4 regions of the Arthrobacter sp. 10T413_2 genome follow, and region 1 is predicted to be linked to each of the others. Evidence: riboswitches for the same ligand, from Rfam matches in the RefSeq annotation. Region 1 holds a riboswitch; each other region holds the start of a gene.

Region 1 (2,064 bases):
CCGGTCCGGTGGTCCAGCTGACGGAGTCGAGCCGGGCGTCGCGGACAGCGCCGCCGCCGGCCAGGTGCGGGGTGCCGGCGTCGAGCCAGTCCGTGCGCCCCACCAGTACGCCGGTACCGAACGGGGCGTAGAGCTTGTGACCCGAGAAGGCGAGGTAGTCGACGTCGTCCGCGGCGATATCGATCCGCCGGTGCGGCGCCAGCTGCGCTGCGTCGACGACGATCCTGGCACCGTACTCGTGCGCCAGCGCGGCAAGGGCGCGGATTGGCAGGATCTCGCCGGTGACGTTGGAGGCGCCGGTAACGGCCAGCAGGCTCACGCCGCCGCGGGCGAGCTCGTCCCGCAAGCGGTCGATGGTGGCCGCGAGGGTGGGTGCGGCCACGACGCTGCGGTGCGGGACGTTCTGCCAGGGCAGGAGGTTCGCGTGGTGTTCGATGTCGAGGTAGATGACCTCGCCCGCGGGCCGGCCGTCCCGCAGCGGCAGGCACCCGGCCAGCAGGTTCAGGGAATCGGTGGTGTTGCGGGTGAAGATCACGGAATCGTCCGGCCGGCCGCCCACGAAGTCCCGCACGATGTCCCGGGCGTTKTCGTAGACCGAGGTGCTGATCTGGGAGGCGTAGCCGGCGCCGCGGTGGACGCTGGCGTAGTACGGCAGGATTTCGTTCAAGTAGGCCGAGACCACGGACAGGGCCGGGGCGGAGGCGCCGTAATCMAGGTTGGCGTAGCGGGCGTGGCCGCCCTTGATCAGCGGGGACTGGATCTCGGCGCCCGTGACGGCGGCGAGCGGACGTGCGGCGGCGGCAAACCGTGCGTCGACTTCGGGGGCGGCGGGGAAAATGGCAGTTGTCATGGGACCTCACTCGAACAGGACCCCACATCGTGGGAATCCGCGCTTGCCGGGTCCGTTCCGGACCGGCCAGGTCGTCACCCGGGGCACCCCACCGCGACTGGAGGGTTGCCGGCCAGCAAACCGGGGTTTAGCGCTGGCACTCGTGACCTGCATCGAGCGTAGGACATCGGTGCAGCCGGGGAAAAGGCGGCCTCCGAATGTGAAGCGTTTTGTTACGTGCGCGCCGKAAAGCGCACGTCGACCGAACAAACGACGGCGGCGGCCCCGGAATGGGGGCCGCCGCCGTCGTTTGTTCGGTTGTTGTGAAAGGTCAGATGATCCTAGAGGAGGTCGTCGAGTCCTGGGTTGAGCCGCTTGAGCACTTCCGAGTGGAGGATCGAGTTGGTGGCCAGGGCGTTGCCYCCGAAGGGGCCGTCCTCGCCCTCGAGCGAGGTGAAGCGGCCGCCGGCTTCGGTGACGATCGGCACGAGGGCGGCCATGTCGTAGAGGTTCAGTTCGGGTTCGCAGGCGATGTCKACCGCACCCTCAGCCACGAGGCAGTAGGACCAGAAATCGCCATAGGCGCGGGTGCGCCACACTTCCTCGGTGAGGCCCAGGAACTCGTCCAGGTTTCCGCGTTCCTTCCAGCCGCCGAGGCTGGAGTAGGACAGCGACGCGTCCTCGAGCTTGGAAACGTTGGACACCTTCAGCCGGGTGGCGGAGGCCAGGGAGCGGCCGGTGTAGGCGCCCGCGCCCTTGGCCGCCCACCAGCGCTTGCCCAGGGCCGGCGCGCTGACGACGCCGACCACCGGTTCGCCCTCGTCAACGAGGGCGATCAGGGTGGCCCAGACCGGGACGCCGCGGACGAAGTTCTTGGTGCCGTCGATCGGGTCAATGATCCAGCGCCGGGAGCCGTGGCCCGAGCTGCCGAATTCCTCGCCCAGGACCGCGTCGCGCGGCCGGGAGCGGGAGAGCTGGCCGCGGATGGCTTCTTKGGCGGACTTGTCGGCGTCGGTGACCGGGGTGAGGTCGGGCTTCGTCTCGATCCGAAGGTCCAGCGCCTTGAATCGGCTCATGGTCTGGGAATCGACGGAATCTGCCAGGACATGGGCAAGGCGCAGGTCATCGTTGTAGCTCGAATCGGTTTGGCTCATGGTTCCAAACTACCGTCTAAGCGGGCGGGCCGCCGGGAGGCCGCGGTGCTGCGCCGCGGGCCGGTGAGGGGCCGCATCAGG
Region 2 (2,170 bases), on a different contig from region 1:
GACAGGCTGACAGGCCTCCGTCCGGGCCGGACAGCCGCAGGCGGCCTTAAAATAATATCGGCCGCCGTCTCGCGGGTGACATCATTGGCACCCGCGGGATGGCGGCCGAAGTGTGGGGCAGGCGGAGCGTTAGATCGTGACGGCCCCGGAGGCGGTCTCGAAGGTGACGGAGAGGATTCCGGGCGTGCCGTGCGGCGCGAGCCAGTTCACGGCCACGTCTTCCAGCGGCTTTTCCACGGGCTCGCCAAGCCATTCCGTGACGCGCTCTGCCGAACCGGCAATGGTCAGCGCGGACATCTTGACGTCGCTTGCGTAGGCGTTGGAGGGGTGAAGCTCCGGGTCACCCTCCCACTTGAGCATGTAGGGCACCTGCGGGTCGGCGATGAGGCCCAGGATGCCGATCTGCTTCCAGACCAGTTCGCGGCCGTCAGGGAACTTCCGGTTGCCGTTCACGGCGGCGCGGCCCAGCCGCTCCTCGAACGGTCCGAGATCGTCAACCTCGACGCACCAGCCCATCCAGCCGCCGCCGGCCTCGGAGCGTGCCCGGACTGCCTGGCCGAAGGGGGCCTTGTCCGATGCCGGGTGGTTCAGGACCTCCACGACCTCGACATACTTGTGTCCCGCGAGCGGGATAATCATGTTGCGTGTCCCGAAACGGGGGTGCACTCCACCCTTCACGGCTTCGACGCCGAGGGCAGACGCAATACGTTCAGTGGTGGCTGCCAAGCCATCGTGTTCACAGGCGTAAGAAACGTGATCCATGCGCATGCCCTCATCTTGGCACTTTGTGATGGACCTCTCAGCTTAGGCTTGCCTTACTGTCATGGGATGTCATGGGGTGACTGCAGGCCCGCGTGCCCGTCGTCTTCATGTTCGTCATAAAGCTATCCAGCGGCCTGCCGCCATTCCTACACTGAAGCAAGGTCATGAGCGCCAGCGCACAGCCCCGGCTTGCTGGCCGGCAACCCTCGTATCGCGGTGGGGTGCCCCGGGTGAAGACCTGGCCGTCCGGCGCCCGCCGGAGGGCAAGCGCGGCGCCTGTGCCGGCCCGGGCCGATGGCCCCGGACGGTGCTGTGCCCAGTCCCGACAGGAGCAACAATGTCCACTGCCTGGTCCTTCGAAACCCGCCAGATCCACGCCGGCCAGGAGCCCGACTCCGCCACCGGCGCCCGGTCCCTCCCGATCTACCAGACGACGTCGTTCGTGTTCCCAAGCGCCGAAAGTGCCGCGAACCGCTTCGCCCTCGCCGAACTTGCCCCCATCTACACCCGGATCGGCAACCCCACACAGGACGCGGTGGAACAGCGCGTGGCCAGCCTCGAAGGCMGCCTTGCTGCCCTGCTGCTCAGCTCCGGCCAGGCCGCCGAGACCTTCGCGATCCTCAACATCGCCGAGGCCGGCGACCACGTGGTCGCCAGCCCCAGTCTCTACGGCGGCACCTACAACCTGCTCGCCCACACGCTGAAGAAGTTCGGCATCTCCGTGACCTTCGTTGCGGACCCCGACAACCTGGACCAGTGGCGCGAGGCCGTCCGGCCCAACACGAAGCTGTTCTTCGGCGAAGTGGTCTCCAACCCCCGCCAGGACGTGCTGGACATCGAGGGCGTTTCCAAGGTGGCCCACGAGGCCGGCGTGCCCCTGATTGTCGACAACACCCTGTCCACCCCCTACCTCATCCGGCCGATCGAGTGGGGAGCGGACATCGTGGTCCATTCGGCCACCAAGTACCTCGGCGGCCACGGTGCCGCGATCGCCGGCGTGATCGTGGATTCGGGCAAGTTCGACTTCGGCAAGGACCCCGAGCGGTTCCCCGGCTTCAACACCCCGGACCCCACCTATAACGGACTGGTCTACGCCCGCGACCTCGGCGCCGGCGGCGCGCTCGGGGCCAACCTCGCCTACATCCTCAAGGCCCGGGTCCAGCTCCTGCGCGACCTCGGCTCCGCCGTGTCCCCGTTCAACGCCTTCCTCATCGCCCAGGGCATCGAGACCCTTAGCCTGCGCGTTGAACGCCACGTGGCCAACGCCACCAAGGTGGCCGAATGGCTGGAGGCGCGGGACGACGTCGAATCCGTCGCCTACGCCGGGCTGCCGTCCAGCCCCTGGTACGAGCGCGGGCGCAAGTACGGGCCCAAGGGGACCGGCGCCGTCGTCGCGTTCAACATCGCC
Region 3 (2,210 bases), on a different contig from region 1:
TGCTGCTCGAAGGAGCGGTCACGGATTTCGCCGAGCCGGTTGAAAAACACGGCCCGGGCGAGGGTGTTCCGGGCCTCGCCCTTGTTAAGGCCGGCGGTGACTTTGCGGCGCAGGCCGGGGTCCTGGAGCCAGTCCAGCAGGAAGAGGGTCCGTTCCATTCTGCCCAGTTCCCGTAGGGCGAGGGCGAGCCCGTTCTGGCGGGCGTAGGCGCTGAGCTTTCGCATCATCAAAGAGGCAGTCACGGTGCCGGCTTTGATGGACGTGGCAAGGCGTAGGATTTCGTCCCAGTGCAGGCCAATCGTTGTCGTTTTGATCGTTCCGCCGATCAGCGGCGCCGGGCCCGGGAGTCCTGGATCGTTGGTGGGTGTGTAGAGGCGGGTGTCGCCGATGTTGCGGATCCGTGGCGCGAACCGGTAGCCGAGCAGGTGCATGAGGGCGAAGAGATGGTCGGTGAATCCGGCCGTGTCGGTGTAGTGCTCCTGGATCGCCAGGTCGGRCTCGTGATAGAGCAGCCCGTCCAGAACGTAGGTCGCGTCGCGGTCACCAACGTTGACGAGTTTGCTGTGGAAGGGCGAGTACTGGTCCGAGACGTGCGTGTAGATCAGCCGGATCCGATTCGCATCCCCGGAACGTATCACCATCCGGGTTGGACGTTTCGTAGGCGCGTACGCGGGAAGCGTTACAAAATTKGCCGCGTGGTTCCGCCACTCTGCGAAGACGCCTGGTGGTGTCTTGCGAACGATCGTTACCGTACCCAATCCGACAATGGCTACTTTTCCGCGCGTGGTCCCGGACCCCCTTTCCCCGGTGCGGAAATCGAGTTTTCGGGGTCCGTGCAAGTACCACCTTCTGGAAACGGGGGTTGAACGGGTCAGGGCCTGCAACTCTTCGCGGCGGCCCTCAATCAGCAAGGAAGAACCTGATTTCATGCCCCTTAGGCGAACCTCTACGCGCGATCGTGAAGATCAGCTGTGCGTCCTGTCGGGACCATCTAACAGGCCGCACCGAATTCAGCAGGGAACGCATCAACGTGCCGGCATCGAGACAAACGTGCTTTTCCCAAGTGCCTGCTACACAGAATTCCACCGTGCCGCAGCATGAATCGATGACGGGCAGCACGGCGACGGAGTCCGCCAGCGCCTCGTTGTCCGGTTTGAAGTGGGCTACTGGATGGGCTTGTTGTACCAAAGTGTCGACGCCTCTCACGATGCTCTTACCGTCGGGAACTTCTTGGCTCGCAGCGGTCGCTTCTTCATCCGATCCACCCACGAGCATGGGGTTGGCGTGTGACCAGTCGGCGCTTGGCATCACATCTCTTGAAGCTTCACTAAGCCTAGGTTCAGGTCTAGTGGATCAKGATTTATGTGAAGAAATCAGTGCAGGAATGGCTCGGAAACAAGCGGATTCCCCGACYGGGCGTTCCTTGGCAAATGAGTTCGAACCCAGGGTCCGCGCCCTCCGCGGTTTGCGGGAATGGGTGGTAGGAGTGAGCGCTGCAACAGGTTCCGTCACCGTCGTGCAGAGAGTKAGCGAGGCCCCTCTTAATCAGGGGACTTGAGTCCCGGCGGCGTGGCCACTCTTCCCGTCGAAGAAATGAAATTTCTGTTCACCATGTGTTTACCTGAAATCTCATTTCATGGCATGTGTGCCGTCTTTACTGAGTTGGGGGTGCCCACAACTCGGTGGGTGCCAGGAGGAGTGAGTGTGTCGGACCAGTTGGAGCTTTTAAGCGAGTGCGAGATCGGGGCGGGTGAGGTTGCTGCCCGGTTGCGTATCGTGTTCCCGCAACTCAGCACGAGCGATCGACGTATCGCGGATGTGTTGCTGACCCAGCCTGCCGTTATAGTCCATTCGTCTGTATCGGAGGTAGCTGAACTCGTCGGAGTGTCAGCCGCGACGGTCGTACGTGCTTGCCGGCGGTTCGGGTTTGAGGGATTCCAGGATGTAAAAATCTCGATMGCGCAGGATTTGGTTCGTACGGGGGCGGCGGAGACGGAGGGCCCCACTGGCGTTCTGGACGAGTCGACCTCCTCGGGTGAAGTCCTTCGCCGAATCTTGGGCGCGGGTTCGCAAGGGCTGGTCGACGCCCAGATGACCGTGGACGAAGAGCGCTTCATGGCCGCCGTCGAGCTGTTGGCGCCGAGCCCGCAGATTCTGTTCCTTGGCGGGGGCTCATCGAGCAGCATCGCCGCCGATGCGGCGTACTGGTT
Region 4 (2,318 bases), on a different contig from region 1:
TAGTCGGCGCCCGGGATGAACTCCTGGACCAGCTGCCCGGGCGGCAGGTTCTTCCAGCTGACTGAGCCGGTCCCGGCCAGCAGGTGGACGGCGTGGGTGCCTTTGAAAGTTCGCGGCTTGACGACGACGGGACCGTTGAGCTCGGCCAGGGACGCCGGCGCGGCGGCGAGATCGCCCGGAACCCCGAAACGCGGGACCGGAATGCCGGCTGCCTGCAACGCCCATGCGGTGAACAGGTGGTCGTTGGCGAGGGCCACCGCGGCAGGGTCGCCGACGATGATCCGCACGTCCCGGCCGAATCCGGCGCGGGCCGCAGCCAGCACCGGGAGTTCCACGGTGAGGGTCGGAATGATGACGTTGATGGCTTCCCGGTCCACCAGCCGGCGCAGGTCCAGGACCATGTCCGGGTCCGTCGCCGGCAGGAGCCTGACTGCCGCTGCGGCGGTGGCGTCCTCGCCCTGCCGGGTGACGTCGCGGGMGTCGGAGCCGAGGCACGGGATGCCGCGGGCGGCGAGCTGGGCCGCGACGGTMCGGCCGGCGGCGCCTGCAATGCCAGTAACCAGAATGCGCGGGCCCACGGTTGCTCCATTCCGCCGATACCCGCCGGGCCGCGGCTGCGGCTCCGGCKGTAACGGCCACCGATTCACACAAAAATTGAGGGACAGACAACTGCACGAAGAGACAACTTGATCCACAGAAACGTGGGACGGGCCGACGCGTCAGTCCGATCCCCTCAGTAGACTGCGCAAACTCCCGGCGGACACGAGTGGGCAGTACCCGAAACTGGAGCCCGCTACTACTCGCCTTGGCGCCGCACCCGGCTCTCACCCCGCAACTCTGATTTCTCGGTCCGCCGCGTGTGTCACCCCGTGGGGCGCGGTCCGGTTACGGAACATGACGACGGCGGCGGTGCGGGCCGGCGTCGTAAGTGTTACGTTTTTGGGGAGTAATGAGAACCGGTGCCAAGCCCTGACTGGCCGGTCGGCAACCCTCCCTTTCGCGGCGGGGTGCCTCAGGTGAATACTCGGCATATCGACCATTCGAGCTGCAAGCGTGAAAGAGGAGATCCGTCGTGCCCGACACATCCATACCCGCTGTACCCGGTACAGCAGCCGCCCCCGCCGCAGCTTCCGCCGGCGAGGACAAACTGGCCTACCGCCTGTTMACCGGCGCCGACGACCGCGCCTTCTGTGAGCGCGTGTCGGCCGCCCTGGCCGAGGGCTATGTCCTGCACGGAAGCCCCGCCGCCACCTTCAACGGCAGCACGGTGATCGTGGCGCAGGCGCTGGTCCTGCCGGCCGCAATTGCGAGCGCGGACGCCGCCGTGGCCAACGCCGTCGATGAACTCGACAGTGACGAATTTGGTGCCGAAGACGCCTTCGAGGGCCACGCATGAGCTACGCCGGAGACCTCAGCCCGCACGAGGCGTGGGCCAAGCTGGAGGCCGGCGCCATCCTGGTGGACGTCCGGACCGAGGGCGAATGGGCCCACATCGGCATCCCGGATACGAAGGCCACGGACAACGATCCTCTCTTCATCCAGTGGACCCTCGCCGGCGGGGTGCCCAACCCGCACTTCGTGGAACAGCTCCAGCGTCAGGCGCCGGAGGACACCGCCGTCGAGCTCGTGTTCCTGTGCCGCTCCGGCGCCCGGTCGATTGCCGCCGCGACAGCCGCGACGCAGGCCGGCTACACCTCGTACAACGTCCTTGAGGGCTTCGAAGGCGAGACCGACCGCTTTGGCGAACGCACCGTCAACGGCTGGAAGAACCGCGGCCTGCCCACCAACCTCGGAAAGATTTAAGTGACTTTCAATCCCGACGCCGCCGGATGGGCGGCCGACACCCAGGCCGTCCGCGGAGGCCTTGACCGTACAGGCTTCCAGGAAACCGCCGAGCCGATCTTCCTCAACTCAGGATTCGTCTACGAGTCCGCGGCCGCMGCCGAGCGCGCCTTCACCGGGGAGGACGAGCGCTTCGTCTACTCCCGCTACGGCAACCCGTCCGTCGCAACCTTCCAGGAGCGGCTGCGGCTGCTCGAGGGCACAGAGGCATGTTTTGCGACGGCGTCCGGCATGTCCGCCGTCTTCACCGCCCTCGGCGCGCTGCTGGGGGCCGGCGACCGGGTGGTCGCCGCCCGCTCGCTTTTTGGCTCGTGCTTTGTGATCCTCAACGAGATCCTGCCGCGCTGGGGCGTCGAGACGGTCTTCGTGGACGGCCCGGACCTGGAGCAGTGGAAGTCTGCGCTGTCCGAGCCGACGACGGCGGTCTTCTTCGAGTCGCCGTCGAACCCGATGCAGGAGATCGTGGATATCGCCGC

What was found. A riboswitch is a leader RNA that binds a small molecule or an ion and turns the genes downstream of it on or off. The one in region 1 is predicted to bind S-adenosylmethionine.
Region 2: it holds a riboswitch for S-adenosylmethionine, as region 1 does, so the genes downstream of both, AC1DBQ_RS22090 (bifunctional o-acetylhomoserine/o-acetylserine sulfhydrylase) here and AC1DBQ_RS03985 (aminotransferase class V-fold PLP-dependent enzyme) in region 1, are expected to answer to the same signal.
Region 3: it holds a riboswitch for S-adenosylmethionine, as region 1 does, so the genes downstream of both, AC1DBQ_RS05375 (hypothetical protein) here and AC1DBQ_RS03985 (aminotransferase class V-fold PLP-dependent enzyme) in region 1, are expected to answer to the same signal.
Region 4: it holds a riboswitch for S-adenosylmethionine, as region 1 does, so the genes downstream of both, AC1DBQ_RS08915 (DUF1737 domain-containing protein) here and AC1DBQ_RS03985 (aminotransferase class V-fold PLP-dependent enzyme) in region 1, are expected to answer to the same signal.

Annotation. Positions count from the first base shown of each region.
Region 1 covers NZ_JBFTHK010000012.1:44,699-46,762, forward strand. Annotated here, with positions in the region: gene AC1DBQ_RS03985 (aminotransferase class V-fold PLP-dependent enzyme) at 1-850, opposite strand, end outside; SAM riboswitch class IV at 885-998, opposite strand; gene hisN (histidinol-phosphatase) at 1,171-1,983, opposite strand; gene rsgA (ribosome small subunit-dependent GTPase A) at 2,060-2,064, opposite strand, start outside.
Region 2 covers NZ_JBFTHK010000263.1:2,123-4,292, forward strand. Annotated here, with positions in the region: gene AC1DBQ_RS22085 (VOC family protein) at 130-768, opposite strand; SAM riboswitch class IV at 923-1,038, shown strand; gene AC1DBQ_RS22090 (bifunctional o-acetylhomoserine/o-acetylserine sulfhydrylase) at 1,100-2,170, shown strand, end outside.
Region 3 covers NZ_JBFTHK010000019.1:8,355-10,564, reverse strand. Annotated here, with positions in the region: partial or broken gene AC1DBQ_RS05380 (Tn3 family transposase) at 1-608, opposite strand, end outside; gene AC1DBQ_RS05375 (hypothetical protein) at 901-1,206, opposite strand; SAM riboswitch class IV at 1,205-1,322, opposite strand; gene AC1DBQ_RS05370 (MurR/RpiR family transcriptional regulator) at 1,705-2,210, shown strand, end outside.
Region 4 covers NZ_JBFTHK010000039.1:18,724-21,041, reverse strand. Annotated here, with positions in the region: gene AC1DBQ_RS08920 (ATP-grasp domain-containing protein) at 1-578, opposite strand, end outside; SAM riboswitch class IV at 946-1,060, shown strand; gene AC1DBQ_RS08915 (DUF1737 domain-containing protein) at 1,088-1,396, shown strand; gene AC1DBQ_RS08910 (rhodanese-like domain-containing protein) at 1,393-1,803, shown strand; gene AC1DBQ_RS08905 (O-succinylhomoserine sulfhydrylase) at 1,804-2,318, shown strand, end outside.